4 regions of the Sutcliffiella cohnii genome follow, and region 1 is predicted to be linked to each of the others. Evidence: predicted binding sites of a transcription regulator. Region 1 holds the regulator's gene; each other region holds the start of a gene.
The links. The regulator Rex, encoded in region 1, represses fermentation and respiration genes when NADH is low (regulators of the CRP and FNR family bind a similar motif). The targets are predictions, from matches to a motif close to TTGTGAAATATTTCACAA.
Positions count from the first base shown of each region.

Region 2: the regulator Rex is predicted to act here: its motif matches at 1,673-1,690, upstream of BC6307_RS08810 (cytochrome ubiquinol oxidase subunit I).
Region 3: the regulator Rex is predicted to act here: its motif matches at 1,799-1,816, upstream of nirB (nitrite reductase large subunit NirB).
Region 4: the regulator Rex is predicted to act here: its motif matches at 1,470-1,487, upstream of ric (iron-sulfur cluster repair di-iron protein).

Region 1 is NZ_CP018866.1:4,837,712-4,841,582, forward strand. Features, by position in the region: gene BC6307_RS24350 (ABC-F family ATP-binding cassette domain-containing protein) at 1-1,528, opposite strand, end outside; gene BC6307_RS24355 (redox-sensing transcriptional repressor Rex) at 1,671-2,309, shown strand; gene BC6307_RS24360 (twin-arginine translocase TatA/TatE family subunit) at 2,350-2,526, shown strand; gene tatC (twin-arginine translocase subunit TatC) at 2,544-3,302, shown strand; gene BC6307_RS24370 (YdiK family protein) at 3,348-3,551, opposite strand; gene BC6307_RS24375 (CPBP family intramembrane glutamic endopeptidase) at 3,576-3,871, opposite strand, start outside.
Region 2 is NZ_CP018866.1:1,785,342-1,789,212, reverse strand. Features, by position in the region: gene BC6307_RS08815 (cytochrome d ubiquinol oxidase subunit II) at 1-278, opposite strand, end outside; gene BC6307_RS08810 (cytochrome ubiquinol oxidase subunit I) at 275-1,612, opposite strand; gene BC6307_RS08805 (vWA domain-containing protein) at 2,128-2,712, opposite strand; gene BC6307_RS08800 (hypothetical protein) at 2,807-3,304, shown strand; gene BC6307_RS08795 (glycerate kinase) at 3,345-3,871, opposite strand, start outside.
Region 3 is NZ_CP018866.1:1,069,565-1,073,435, forward strand. Features, by position in the region: gene BC6307_RS05225 (hypothetical protein) at 1-245, opposite strand, end outside; gene BC6307_RS05230 (precorrin-2 dehydrogenase/sirohydrochlorin ferrochelatase family protein) at 248-832, opposite strand; gene BC6307_RS05235 (sirohydrochlorin chelatase) at 829-1,593, opposite strand; gene nirB (nitrite reductase large subunit NirB) at 1,854-3,871, shown strand, end outside.
Region 4 is NZ_CP018866.1:720,302-724,172, forward strand. Features, by position in the region: gene BC6307_RS03435 (MoeB/ThiF family adenylyltransferase) at 1-107, shown strand, start outside; gene BC6307_RS03440 (hemerythrin domain-containing protein) at 146-679, opposite strand; gene ric (iron-sulfur cluster repair di-iron protein) at 699-1,412, opposite strand; gene BC6307_RS03450 (molybdopterin molybdotransferase MoeA) at 1,595-2,872, shown strand; gene mobB (molybdopterin-guanine dinucleotide biosynthesis protein B) at 2,869-3,378, shown strand; gene BC6307_RS03460 (molybdenum cofactor biosynthesis protein MoaE) at 3,371-3,832, shown strand; gene moaD (molybdopterin converting factor subunit 1) at 3,829-3,871, shown strand, end outside.

The DNA of each region.
Region 1 (3,871 bases):
TCCGGTTAATAAAGTAACGGTCATGTGATACGAAAAGTATAGTGCCTGGATAATCCATTAATGCATTTTCCAATACTTGTTTGCTATCAAGGTCTAGATGGTTCGTCGGTTCGTCTAAAATAAGTACGTTTGACTTTTGCAACATCATTTTTGATAATGCAAGACGTGCTTTTTCTCCCCCACTTAAACTGTTAACAGGTTTTAAAACATCATCACCACTAAACAAGAAATTTCCTAAGACAGTTCGAATTTCTTTCTCTACTAAATGAGGATAATCATCCCATAACTCGTCCAGAACCCGTTTGTTGGAATGTAATTCTGCTTGTTGTTGGTCATAATAACTAATAGAAACATTCGCTCCAAATTGAATTTTTCCAATTTGTTTAGGGAGTTTCTCCACAAGCAATTTTAACAATGTAGTTTTCCCAACGCCATTAGGTCCAACTAACGCAACACTATCACCACGATGAAGCGAAAGGTTTATATTTTCGAAGATAGGCTTATTTTCATATGAAAATGTTAAGTTTTCTACTTTTAACACATCATTACCGCTTTGCCTATCGATTTCAAAAGAGAAGGAGGCCGATTTTTCATCGCCTTTCGGTCGCTGCATTAACTGCATTCGATCTAACTGCTTTTGTCTACTTTGTGCCCGTTTCGTTGTAGACGCTCTTGCAATATTACGTTGAACAAAATCTTTAAGCTTGGAAATTTCATCTTGTTGCTTTTCAAACATTTTCATTTCTCGTTCGTATTGTTCTGCTTTTCGTTGTAAGTATTTACTGTAGTTTCCAATGAATTTAGTGGATTCATTTCGAGATATTTCGTAAACGATAGAAACTACTTTGTCTAGGAAATAACGGTCGTGGGAAACGATTAATAGGGCACCAGGATAACTTTGTAAGTAGGATTCTAGCCACGTTAACGTCTCTATATCTAAATGGTTCGTCGGTTCGTCTAAAATAAGTAAATCTGGCTTCGTTAATAGTAACTTACCAAGAGCTAATCTTGTTTTTTGTCCACCACTCAAACTGGTAATTGGTGTGGTATAATCAAAGGTAGCAAAGTTTAGTCCGTGAAGAATGGACCGAATATCTGCTTCGTATTGGAAGCCACCTTGTTGTTTATACGATTCTTGTAGGGAATCATATTCTTTTAATAATTTGGCATACTCTTCATCTGAAGAAAAACGTGTAGGATCTGCCATTTTCTCTTCTAAGTCTCTCATTTGTCTTTCCATTTGTTTGAGATGAGAAAAAACAGAAAGAAATTCTTCCCAAATGGAGCGGCTTGAGTCTAATCCGGTATGCTGTGCAAGGTAACCGATCGTAACATTCTTCGGTTTAATAATTTCACCGCTATCATAAGAGAGTTGATTAGAAATTATTTTTAAAAGTGTTGATTTACCAGCACCGTTTCTACCAACTAGTGCGATTCTGTCTCGTGATTGTACTTCTAGCTTTATATTCGATAAAATAAGTTCAGCACCAAAATATTTATGTAGTTGATTTACTTGTAAAATAATCATTTTTTCACCTCTATATTAAACTTAGTTTATCGCTCTTCTACTAATTGTTCAAGCAAGCGATAGGGTAAAAGAATGAAATCGTTTACGTTCAATGTAATTGGAAAAAATAGAGAGTAAGTAGGATTGTAAATGGGGGAATAGGATGAGTAACGAACAACTAAAAATACCACAAGCAACTGCAAAACGATTACCTTTGTATTATCGATTTTTAAAAAATCTTTATGCATCCGGTAAACAAAGAGTTTCTTCTTCTGAGTTAAGTGAAGCGGTAAAAGTTGATTCAGCGACGATTCGCCGTGATTTTAGCTATTTTGGAGCGTTAGGGAAAAAAGGGTACGGATATAATGTTCAATATTTGTTAACTTTTTTTAGAAAAACGTTAGACCAAGATGAATTAACATATGTTAGTCTAATAGGTGTGGGGAATTTAGGAACCGCTTTCCTTCACTACAATTTTTCAAAAAATAATAACACGAAGATAACTGTTGCTTTTGATGTAGATGAAACGAAGATTGGCACAGAAATTGGAGGTGTTCCCGTACGCAATTTAGATGATTTAGAGATGGAGCTTCCTGACGATGTAACAGTTGCAATATTAACAGTACCAGCTCATGTTGCGCAACCTATTACAGATCGCCTAGTCGCTAAGGGAATTAAGGGAATATTAAACTTTACACCTGCGCGAATAAATGTACCAGACACTGTACGTATTCATCACATCGATTTAGCGGTAGAATTACAATCATTAGTATATTTTCTAAAACACTATCCAACTGAGTAAAATAGTAGTAGAATAAGTATATTTCGAGGAGGTGACAAGAATGCCATTAGGTCCAGGAAGCATTCTATTAATTGTATTTGCAGCACTATTAATATTCGGTCCGAAAAAGTTGCCAGAACTCGGGAAAGCAGCCGGAAATACGCTACGTGAGTTCAAAAAGGCTACTAAAGGTTTAGCCGATGACGATGATGATATAAAAAAAGAAGACAAGAAGTAATGTAAGGATGAACATATATGACAGATAAGGAAATGTCGGTCTATGACCATATAGGAGAACTGCGCAAGCGATTAATTATAGTAGGTTCCCTTTTTATGGCCTCCGTTATTGGTGGGTTCTTTCTTGCAGAGCCGATTATTGTCTATTTACAACATACAGAGCAAGCAAGAGATTTAACGATGAACGCTTTTCGCTTAACAGATCCTATTAAGGTATTTATGCAGTTTGCCTTTTTAATTGCGTTCATTATTACGTTTCCTGTTGCTTTTTATCAGCTTTGGTCCTTTATTAGCCCAGGCTTATATGAGAAAGAACGTAGAGTAACACTTAGCTACATTCCAATTTCTTTAATTTTATTTTTAAGTGGATTAGCATTTTCCTACTTTGTTTTGTTTCCATTTGTAGTTTCTTTTATGATGGGTCTTGCCAATCGCTTAGAAATTAATCAAGTAATTGGCATTAATGAATACTTTCAATTTCTATTTCAATTAACGGTTCCATTTGGAGTTTTATTTCAGCTACCTGTAGTCGTTATGTTTTTAACTAGATTAGGTATAGTGACACCACAATTTTTTGTGAAGTTCCGTAAAATAGCCTATTTTATACTTTTAGTAGTTGCGGCTTTTATCACTCCACCAGAATTGTTGTCACATTTAATGGTAACTGTGCCGTTATTTATTTTATACGAAATTAGTATTATCATTTCTAGAATTGCGTATCGTAAAGCTAAATTAGCCGAAACAAAAATGGAATTAGAAAATATGAATAAAGATTAAAAAAGCAATCCCTCGGGATTGCTTTTTCTAATAGGAAAAATAATATTATTTTTGCTTCTTCATCTCTTTAATTTTTCCGTGTAAAAGGTAGGCCCGGATTGCCACTCCAAAATCAAAAGTTGCAATTAACATAAAAAGAATGGTGTGAAATTGCCAAATCGTTTCACCTTTTGTTACGACGGCAAGGTAGAGAAATAAAATTCCCATAATGGAATAAAATACAACCATTCTTAATGGGGTAATGCGCATAAATTATATCCTCCGTTATCTCTTCTATAAAAACAAGTATATGAAGCTTTGCATTTGCTCTAGTTTTTCAAGTTGACGCTCAATATCTTCACGAAAAATTTGTTGCACTAGAACGACAAAGGAATTCATCGAAACATGAGCGATAATTGGGACAATTATTCGGTTCGTTTTTACATATAGGAATGCAAAAATAGCTCCCATGACAAAGTATATAAGTAGATGTTCAAATTCTTGATGAACAACTGCAAATAATAAAGAACTAACAATTAAGCCTACTGCAAAATTGTACTTCTTATATAGTACGCCGAAAATGATTTTTC
Region 2 (3,871 bases), 1.8 Mb from region 1:
ATAGAAATACTAATCGGAATTAAAAGTACTGTTCCAAAATAATATGCTGTTTTCGGGAAGAAACCTACCATGCCAATGAAGAAGAAGACAAGGAACACATTCGTAATCTCCCAAACTGGTGAAAGGTATCTTTGAATGACAGTGTTTACGATATGATGCTTTCCTGTTAAGAGCGTTTGCGCATTAAAGAATCCAGCCCCAAAATCAATCGAGGCAACGATTACGTAACCGAAAAGGAATAGCCATAGTACGGATATACCTAATATTTCAATCGTCATACGGCAACACTCCCTTTCTCACGTATCTTTTCGATTTCATTTTCAACTGGATTTTTTCTAAACATCCGAGTTAATACGACAATCGTTCCAACCATCAAAATAAAATATAAAACAGCAAAGGCGATAAACATTGCCCAGACGTATGGTGAAGTTGTCGCACCTTCAGCTGTCGTCATATATCCTCTCATTATCCAAGGTTGACGTCCTAACTCGGTAAACCACCAACCAGCTTCAATCGCAACCATCGCCAACGGACCTGACGCAACTAAGCCCCAGCGGAAAACTTTAGAACGAATGATGGACCAATTAAATTTAAGACCTATCACATAAACGAGTGACAACAACATAAGTCCTATTCCAATCGACACCATAATATCAAAGAAGTAATGAATAATATATGGTGGATGATATTCTTCTGGAATATCATTTAATCCTGTTACTTCTCCTGTAAAATTACTATGCACTAAAAAGCTTAATGCGTACGGAATTTTAATAGCATACTTTACCTCATTTGTTTCCGTAAGGACACCGAAAAGTACGAGCGGTGCTTCCCCTTCTGTTTCAAAATGCCATTCCGCAGCAGCTAACTTTTCTGGTTGATACTCAGCAAGGAATTTACCAGATAAGTCTCCAACTAACGCTGTTGCTATTGTAAAAACAAAAGCAACTTTCATCGTTAAAGCTAACCCTTTACGGTGATATTCATGACGATTTCCTTTCACTAAGTGAAAAGCAGCAATTGATGCAAGTATGAAACCCGCTGTCATATACGCTGAAGTTAACACGTGTGCTACTTTCGTCGGCATCGCTGGGTTAAACATCGCGAGCAGAGGAGAGATGTTTGTTAATTCACCATTTAATACAGCAAAACCTTGTGGCGTATTCATGAACGCATTTACGGACGTAATAAATAGCGCCGACATCGCACCACCAATCAGCACAGGTGCTAAAAGGTAGAAGTGATGCTTCGGGTTTTTGAAACGATCCCACGTATATAAATATATTCCTAGAAAAATAGCTTCAAAGAAAAACGCGAACGTCTCCATAAATAATGGAAGTGCCACTAGCTGACCAGCGAATTCCATAAACCGTGGCCATAATAATGCTAGTTGGAGGGCAATTGCTGTTCCTGTTACAACACCAACTGCTACACTAATGACATATCCGTGAGCCCAACGCTTTGCCATTAATAAATAATGATCGTCATTCCGCTTTAATCCAAGCCAATGCGCAACCATAATAAAAAGCGGTACCCCAACCCCGACCGTCGCAAATACAACGTGAACGGATAGTGTTAACATAGACAAGTACCTACTAAACTCTACTGATTCCATTTATGTCACCTCATTTACTGTTCCTTTACACATTATATATACAGTATAAACCGAATTTGTTTGTGAAATATATCACATTTTGAACAGATTTGTTACGAATTAGTAGCGAATTTGTGACGGAAGAATATGGGAGGGTTAGAATGTTTACTAAGAAGTTTACATTATATATGGAGTAAATGCTTGAAACAATAGACAATAATGCAGGTTCCTTGCTCTAGACAGGAAGATGTAAGTTTGGTGCTGCTTGAGGTGGCGGGAATGTACTTGTGACTGATTTTTGTATCGACGGAAATTTTATGCTGACTTTTGCCGCTCGATTGCACCAGTTTCGGAGATTTATGCACCACTTCCGGGTTGGATTGAACCACTTTTCCGGGCTTATGCACCAGTACGGTTTTTTGCTAACTTTTGCAGCTCAATTGCATCCTAGGATACTAGACCGCACCATTTCTCCAGTTTTATACATGAAACTAAAAAAAGTGACAACCTACAAAGGCTATCACTCTCTTATTAGTTTATATATTTCTTCTATCTATTACCGCCTCACAAACTACATCATACATTTTTTCCACACCCTTTTCTGATGCTTCGAACTGGAAGGCATTATCGATAGATATGCCGAGCGAATCTGCTTCTTTAACGGCATCTATGTTTGCTCCCATAAAAATGAATTCCCAGTTATATTTTTCTTGTTGATGAGTAATTAGCTTTTTTAATTTTTCATAAGTGAATTCACGACTGGCATTTTCCATGCCGTCCGTTGTAATAACGAAGATTACTTTGCCTGGACGATGCTTTTCTGAAGTACTCTTCAATCGGTTGCCTACCGACACGATACTTTTTCCTACAGCATCAAGCAAAGCAGTGGTACCTCGAACGAAATATTCATTGTCCGTTAATGAAATAGAATGTGCAGAAACACCGTCCCACAAGATTTCATAGACGTCATCAAATAAAACAGTTGTTAACTTAGTTTCTCCCGGTAACTCACCTTGCCTTTTAACGAACGAATTAAACCCTCCAATTGTGTCACTTTCTAAACCAGCCATGGAACCGCTTCTGTCTAATAAAAAAATTATTTCTGTTAATTTGTTGTTCATCTAAATCATCCTTCCTTCTGTTTATGCTATAATAATAGCCAATTAAAACCAATAAATGGTCGCCTTAAAAGCGACATTTTCGGAGGATGAAGGAATGATTAATCCTGAATTATTAAAACAATTAGAAGCATACATCTCACTACATATGGAACCAAAAGTACTTTACTCTATGGATGCGGATTATTATTTGGAGAAACAAATTTCCGAAAATGTTATCAATATCGAATTACAACAATTTATTAAAAGAAAACAGCAACCTACGTTTACCGAAGTGCTGTTTCAATTTATAGATAAGAAAGGTTTGAAAGATTCGGAGGTATATAAGAAGGCCGGCTTAGACCGAAAGCTTTTTTCAAAAATACGATCCACGCCTAATTACCGACCACGGAAAAACACGATAATCCAATTAGCATTAGCGCTAGAATTAGATAAAAAACAAACCGACAAACTATTACGTTCCGCCGGTTATACGTTATCTGATAGTGATATGTTTGATCTAACGATACTTTTTTGCTTAGAGAAAAAAATATACAACATATATGAAGTAAATATTGCTCTTGAACATATAGGAGCAAAACTATTAGATTCTTAAATATTGATAGTGACTGTCTAAGTTGTAACTAGGAAAATGTTTAGCTTTTTTTCTGTCTTCCTAAAACCGTTCCAATCTGCAATAGTTTCATCATTCGTTTTGTTGTTTCGTAGAGAAGTGTCTCACCGTTTGTAATTGCCTCTTTTAACGACATTGGTCCGTCTACAATCGAAAGAATAGCTTTAATTCCTTCCTGTTCAAGCAAAGAAGAATTATCACCAATGGAACCTGTAATGACAATAACTGGCACACCATTTTCTTTCGCAATTCGAGCAAGTCCTACTGGTACTTTTCCCATTAAGGACTGGCCATCAATTTTACCTTCACCTGTCACAACTAAGTCGGCCGTCTTTACATGTTCACGAAAGTTCGTCATTTCTACAATAAGATTAAGCCCACTTTCGAACTGTACATCTAGCAATGATAATAAACTAAAACCAATTCCTCCAGCAGCTCCACTACCAGGATACAACCTGTAATCCTGTACTGACACATTGTTCATTACATATGAAAAGTGTTCCATTCCTTTTTCAAAGTATGGAAGCTGTTCTGTCGTAATTCCTTTTT
Region 3 (3,871 bases), 1.1 Mb from region 1:
TCATTACCAAATAATGATAGGACCGCTAACAACGTCTCGTTAGAAATCTCTCCAGCCTCTTCTTTATCGACTGTTAACTCCATCGCTTGTGCTAATGCAATATTGTCTACTTGTCCAGGATAAGCTTTGGAGTATAGAGAAACAGGATCTAAATTGTTGTTTATACACCATTGTGCAAACACTAAAATCATCATGTTTTCTTCTTTTTGATAATTATCAATAATTGCTTTTTCTATTTCTTTCATTCTTACCTCTCCTTGTTTAACGGGAATTTAGTGATCTTTTGTAAATGAGCTTTTCGTTCTGTTTCGGTATGTAAGTTACGAAGTGCCCATTCACGTTCTGTTTGTAACTGCTCCAAATAATCTTTATATTCAGGTCCAAATTCCTTTTGTAAATGCTGTTTTATTGTTTTTGCTAATTTTGGACTTGCACCGGATGTACTTACAGCAATCTTAAGATGACCTTGTTTGATGTAAGCAGGAAAGTAGAAGTTACTGCTGTACTGATTGTCTACTATATTGATTAAAGGAACATGAATACTAACTTTATTTGCAATTCTCTCATTTAACTCTCGGTTGTTTGTTGCGACAACGGCCAGGAAACAGTTAGTTGGGATGTATGTGAGTATTTCATCAAAATTATTTATCGATATATTTACATAGTGAAAACGAGGGATAAGTGCTTGTAATTCTTCTGAAATGTTTTCACTAATAATGGTGAGGTCGGCCCCTTCCTCTAGCAAAAATTTCACCTTTCTCGTTGCAACTTTTCCACCACCAAAAATAACACATTTTTTCGCATCCAATTTAATCATTAATGGTGTTGTCATCTTTCTTCCTCCTGAACAATTCTCTCAGAAATTTTAGCTTCAAGCCATGAAGTCATAAGAGGATGAGGGATTAACGTTTGACCATTCCACATTACGTCTAACCCATCTAACTTAGATGGTATCTTTTTTTCTGTTAAGTAGCCTTGGCTAATAACGAGCGGGATAGCTATTAGTTTTTTTCCATTTCGTAATAATCTCTTTGCAACGAATGTAACATTATCAGGGTGTAGAGTTGCATAGCTAATGGCAGAAAAAGAGTAGTGATGTTCGATTTTTTGTTTTAATTTCTCTAAAAGCTGTTTCCAAATATGATTATTATAAGCCTGTTCACTTCCATGGGCGATAAGTAATAGATTTTCTTCACTTGAATTGCTGGATAACATATTTATTTGCTCAAAAATTAATTTGAACAAAATTGGGTCATCATCCATAGGACTACACCATAAAATAGGAGTGTTTATAGATATTTGTTGAATTTCAGGATGGTTCGTTGAATGATCTAATCCAAGCATATATTTTATTTCATTAAGGTGAGTACTTCCTGATGAAACAAATAAAGGAATGATAATAATTTTGTTTACGCCTATATTTTCTAATAAGCTTATACCACTCGAGATAGTTTGTTCTTTATCAAATTCTAAGTACGCTATCGTTTTTGGAAAAGGTGTTTGAACAGCTTGAACAGTATTTTCTATCAGTATTTTAGCTTGGTTATTTTTCGTACCATGTGCAATAACTAATACTCCATAGTCTTTCTTCACTAGATGAACTCGCTCCTTACACATACTTATTTTTTCATTTTACAATAAAGAGGGTAAGATAACCAATGAACAAAAATTAATTCAAGTGTGATAAATAGCACAAACAGATCTGCTAACACGATATATAATAAAACCATAAAGAACTAACAACCTAACTTGTGAAAAGGTGAGCAAGTTGGTGTGAGTCATATTTTTTTAAGGATACTTGTGAAATATTGAGCAAACTTTTTTGAAATGGACGCGCTAGAGGAGGAACGAATATGAAGCAGCTCTTAATGATAGGTAACGGCATGGCAGGAATTCGCTGTATCGAGGAAATATTAAAAAGAAATAAGGATCGGTTTGAAATAACGATTATAGGGGACGAGCCACATCCAAATTATAACCGTATTATGCTTTCCAATGTACTACAAGGAAAAGCAAACATGAATGAAATCATTATGAACGAATGGTCATGGTACCGTGAGAATGGGATTACACTGTATACGGGCGAAAAGGCAGTTCAAATTAATAAAAATAAAAAGTATGTTACTACTGATAAACAGCGGACAATTTATTTCGATGAGCTCATTATCGCAACTGGCTCTAGCGCTTTTATTTTACCAATTCCGGGAAGCGAGTTAGAGGGCGTTATTGGTTTCCGTACGATGAAAGATACAGAAACAATGATAGAAATGGCAAAAACGAAGTCTAAAGCCGTTGTCATTGGTGGAGGACTACTCGGTTTAGAAGCAGCACGCGGATTAATAGATCAAGGAATGGAAGTGCACGTTGTACACCTTTTATCAACATTAATGGATCAGCAATTAGACGCTCCAGCAGCAAGATTACTGAAAAAAGACCTTGAAAAACAAGGTATGAAGTTTTTAATGGAAAAGCAAACATCTGAAATTTTAGGAACAGAACATGTAGAAGGCTTAAAATTTAGCGATGGCACGACTATTGAATGTGACCTAGTCGTGATGGCGGTTGGTATTCGTCCGAATATAGCCCTAGCAAACGAAGCTGGGCTTGAAGTAAACCGTGCCATTATCGTTGATGATGTGATGAGAACTTCTGCTCCATCTATTTATGCAGTAGGAGAATGTGCGGAGCATAACGGAATTGCTTACGGTTTAGTAGCTCCTCTTTACGAGCAAGGTGTTGCACTAGCTGACTATTTAGTAGGTAATCCGACAGAAGGTTATAAAGGTAGCTTATTATCCACTCAATTAAAAGTTTCAGGTTGTGACTTATTCTCGGCAGGTCAAATACTTGAAAATGATGATACAGACGCGATTGTCGTACATGACACAGCGGCAAAAGTTTATAAGAAAGTACTCGTGAAAGAAAATAAAATTGTTGGAATCGTATTGTATGGAGACACGTCAGACGGGAATCGCTTATTCTCCATGATGAAAAAAGGGACTGACATTTCTGAGTTCACGAGAGCTTCAATCTTACAAAAAGCAGGTGAAGGAGATAATGCTAGTCTCGTAGCGGAAATGCCTGCGGAAGAAACTGTTTGTGGCTGTAACGGGGTTACGAAAGGAAACATCGTTCAAGCAATTTTAGAGCAAGGATTAACAACGTATGAAGATGTAAAAAAATGTACAAAAGCTGGAGGCTCTTGCGGTAAATGTAAACCAGTTGTAGAAGATATTTTAGCTCATACACTTGGTGATTCATTTGATGCAGCTGCACAAACAACGGGAATGTGTGAATGTACTTCGTTAAGCCGTGATGAAGTAGTAGAGCAAATAAAAGAAAAAGGTCTTCAATCTCCAGTAGAAGTACGCTATGTTCTAGAATTTTCAAACCCAGAAGGATGCTCCAAATGTCGTCCGGCTCTGAACTATTATATGCGTATGCTTTATCCTGAAACGTACGAAGATGACAAAGCATCTCGTTTCGTTAACGAACGTATGGAAGGAAACATCCAAAATAACGGGACATTCTCTGTTATTCCTCGTATGTACGGGGGAACAACAACGGCGGATGAGTTAATTCGTATGGGAGAAGTAGCGAAGAAATACGAAGTTCCATTAGTAAAGGTCACAGGTGCTAGCCGAATTGGACTATACGGTGTGAAAAAAGAAGATTTACCGCAAGTGTGGCAAGACTTAGGAATGAGTTCTGGTTATGCATACTCAAAATCATTACGTAACGTAAAATCTTGTGTAGGTTCAAGATTCTGCCGATTTGGTACACAAGATTCACTAGGTTTAGGAATTCGTTTAGAGCAAGAATTAGAAATGGTAGATACGCCACATAAAATGAAAATGGGTGTTACCGGTTG
Region 4 (3,871 bases), 780 kb from region 1:
TGGATGGAGATTTAAAAGTGGTGTTTTTCTATGACGGTAGAGCGTTTATTCACGGAACAAATGATATGATAAAAGCAAAAAGTGTTTATTATAAATATATCGGATAGAAGAAAAATGGGCGTCCATTATGTGGGACGCCCATTACTTATTTTACTCGTTCTAATAAGAGTTCTTTTTCTTCTACTGTTAAATATTGCTCTGCCATTGGGAACAACACTTGTTCTTCCTTCATAAAGTGAGATGTTAGTACGTCATAAGTTGTCATTACGTGAATTAGAAGCTTTTCGAATGTTTCAGGCTGAATAGGTTCTGTAATATTTTCAGTACGAGCAAGAAACTCGTGAATATTACGCTTCGCTTCATCATGTTCATATTCCATTACAACTAGTGGTCCAGACTCTTTTCCGATATACTTTTCCATCATTTTAAAAAGATATCCTTCTTCTTTTTCCGAATGAACGTGTAATTCATCAAAAAAGTTAGTAACAATCGTTCTTAAGTGCAATAAAGACTTCTTGTATTGACTTGGCTCTGTATTTTGAGCGTAGTCTCTAGCAAGATTATTCATTTCTGCCTTCGCTTCATTTAATGGACCATGTTCAGATTTTAGTAACTGCAAACCTTGAGATAATTGGATAGGCTCCCTGTTTAAATCGTTAAACATTCCACATTGTTGCATACTATTTTTCCTCCTATACTCAAGAAATCCAACGTTCTTTTGCTTTTGGGAACAATATGTTATTTTCTAAATGAATATGTTTAAACAAATCATCCTCAATGCCAGCTAAACGGCGATATACTAGTTGGTAAGTGCCGCATGCCCCTTCTGGTGGAGTGAAATCATTCGTAATCTCTCTTAATTTCTTTATAATGTCACCAGCGTGATCATGTTCATCTTCTAAATGTTTAATATGTTCTAGAAGTTCAGCGGAAGCTGTTTCCACATTTTCTCTTTCTGCTTCAATGATAGCTGGAAACACTTCCGTTTCTTCTTTTATTGTATGTTGTTCTAGTTCTGTTTTAAGTTCATGGAATAAGCTATGAACTTCTTTTAAATGTGTATGATGTTGCCCATGGACTCTAAATACTTTTGTAACATAAGGGCTAAGAGCAGGCAGCTCTTCTTGCAAAAATTGATGATGTTTCTGAATAATAATATCTATAATATCTTCACAAGATGCTTGATCCCAATCTGTACCTAATTCATTCCGTTGTTTTGCATCCATATACATATTGGATAGACTAGATAATACATCTTGTATTTCTAGATTTCTCTCTAGTACAGCTTCTATTAAAGGGCGGTTACCACCACAACAAAAATCTATTCGAACACTTTTAAAATAATCACCGGCTTTCGGAAACTTTGTAACAATATCACCTACGATAGATTGTTCATGAAAGATTTGTTCCATTTATATCGCCTCCATTATTCTTTTCACTATTATCATAAGTTTTATAGGATGAAGTGAATGTGATGTGAATCACAAATAATCAATATAAATGTCACAATAATGTGACGTGTGAGGTAAATCACATTTTCTGTTAAATGTGTTTGATAAATTGGTATTATAAGAAGGTAGAAGGAGTGAGAGGATTGACTGTTGAAACAAGAAAGCCAATTCCAGTAAAAGAAGCAATACGAAAAGTGATGAAATTCGCTGAAATAGGGAGCAACGAAGAGGTGCTTCTACCGGATAGCTATGGAAGATATTTAGCGGAAGATTTAATCGCAAGTCACGATGTACCGCCATTCCATAAGTCTCCCTATGATGGTTTTGCGATAAGAGCAATAGATTCAAAGGAAGCTTCACAACTTAATGAAATAGAATTTAAAGTAATAGATGAAATTGGAGCGGGATTTGTTACGACCAAAAAAGTTGGGCCATTTGAGGCTGTTCGTATTATGACAGGTGCACAAATGCCATATGAATGTGATGCTGTTGTGATGCTAGAGTTAACGAAAGAATATGAACGGGACGGCAAAAAATATATGAGCATTAAACGCTCTTTCCGTTCAGGTGATAATGTGTCCTTTCAAGGAGAAGATACGAAGAAAGGCACACCTTTAGTGGAAAAAGGGACACGTATTAATCCTGGAGTTCAAGCACTGTTAGCAACTTTTGGATATGAAAAAGTTCGCGTTAGTAAGAAGCCATTAATAGGTATTTTTGCTACAGGAACGGAACTATTGGAAGTGAACGAACCGTTAGTACCAGGGAAAATTAGGAACAGTAACGCTTATATGGTACAAGGACAAGTTATAAGAAGTGGGGCTACGTTTCGATACTTTGGAAAGCTGAACGATCAATTGGATGAATGCTTTGAGGCTATAAAAAATGCACTAGACGAAGTAGATATATTAATAACAACTGGTGGCGTTTCAGTAGGTGACTACGACTATTTACCAGCAATTTATGAGCGACTTGGTGCGAACGTGTTATTTAATAAAATTGGGATGAGGCCAGGAAGTGTAACAACGGTAGCAGAATTAAATGGGAAACTACTATTTGGACTTTCGGGCAATCCATCTGCTTGTTATGTAGGGTACGAGCTTTTCGTCAGACCTGTAGTTAAAACGATGTTACGCTCCTATACTCCATACTTACAGTCGGTTGATGCGATTTTAGAAGAAGATTTTCCTAAACCAAATCCGTTTACTAGATTTGTACGTGGTGCGGCTACTTTTAAAGAGGGTCACTTAGTAGTAAAAACAAGTGGTCTTGATAAATCGAACGTTGTTACCTCGCTTTCTGGTGCAAATGTATTGATCGTATTACCAGGTGGGACTCGAGGGTTTACGAAGGGTGACAAAGTAACGATCCTTCTATTAGAAGAGGAGCAAGGGACAAATACGCTATGGGCGGAAAAATGAATATTATTCAAGTTGTAGGCTATAAAAATAGTGGAAAAACAACGCTCGTTGAAAAAATAATTCGTTATTTTACAAAAAATGGTCTTCAAATTGGTTCAATTAAACATCATGGACACGGTGGTAAATTGGAAAGTGTGGAAGGGACAGATTCGGTACGTCACCAAAAAGCAGGAGCGCTTTTATCGACTGTTCAAGGGGACGGAGAAGTTCAACTATTTGCCCATGGTGAGGAATGGAGTTTAGCCAAAATTGTTCAACTGTATGAGTTTTTAAACGTTCGTAAAGTTATTATTGAAGGGTATAAAAAAGAGGGTTATCCGAAAATAGTTTTAATAAAAAATGACAATGACTTAAACATGCTTGATGAATTATCGAACATTATAGCAGTAATATGCTGGGACAACGTAGTGTTTAAAAACAACAATGGAATACCGACGTTTTATCTAGAGGAAGATGAACGGTTTATACATTGGTTATGGGAGGAAGTGTCAAAGGAAAATGAGTAAAATGTTTGAGATAACAGATAAGCCGATCTCGATGGAAGATATAGTAAAAAAGGTAGAGCGAAGAGAAGCTGGCGCAATTACAACGTTTATCGGTACAGTTAGAGAATTTACGAAAGGTAAACGAACGCTCTATTTAAAATACGAGGCATATGTACCTATGGCAGAAAAAAAACTTGCAGAGATTGGTTCAGAGATAAAAGAGAAGTGGCCAGATGCTCATGTAGCCATTTCACATAGAATTGGTAAGCTCGACATTAAAGATATTGCAGTAGTAATAGCGGTTTCGACGCCACATCGTAAAGATGCATATGAAGCTAATGAATACGCAATCGAAAGAATTAAACAAATTGTACCGATTTGGAAAAAGGAACATTGGGAAGACGGAGATATGTGGATTGGAGATCAATTAGAAACTACGAGTTACCCAAGTGGAAAACCGGAGGGATTAGAATGATAAAAGTTTTACTGTTTTCATATTTACAAGAGGCAGCTG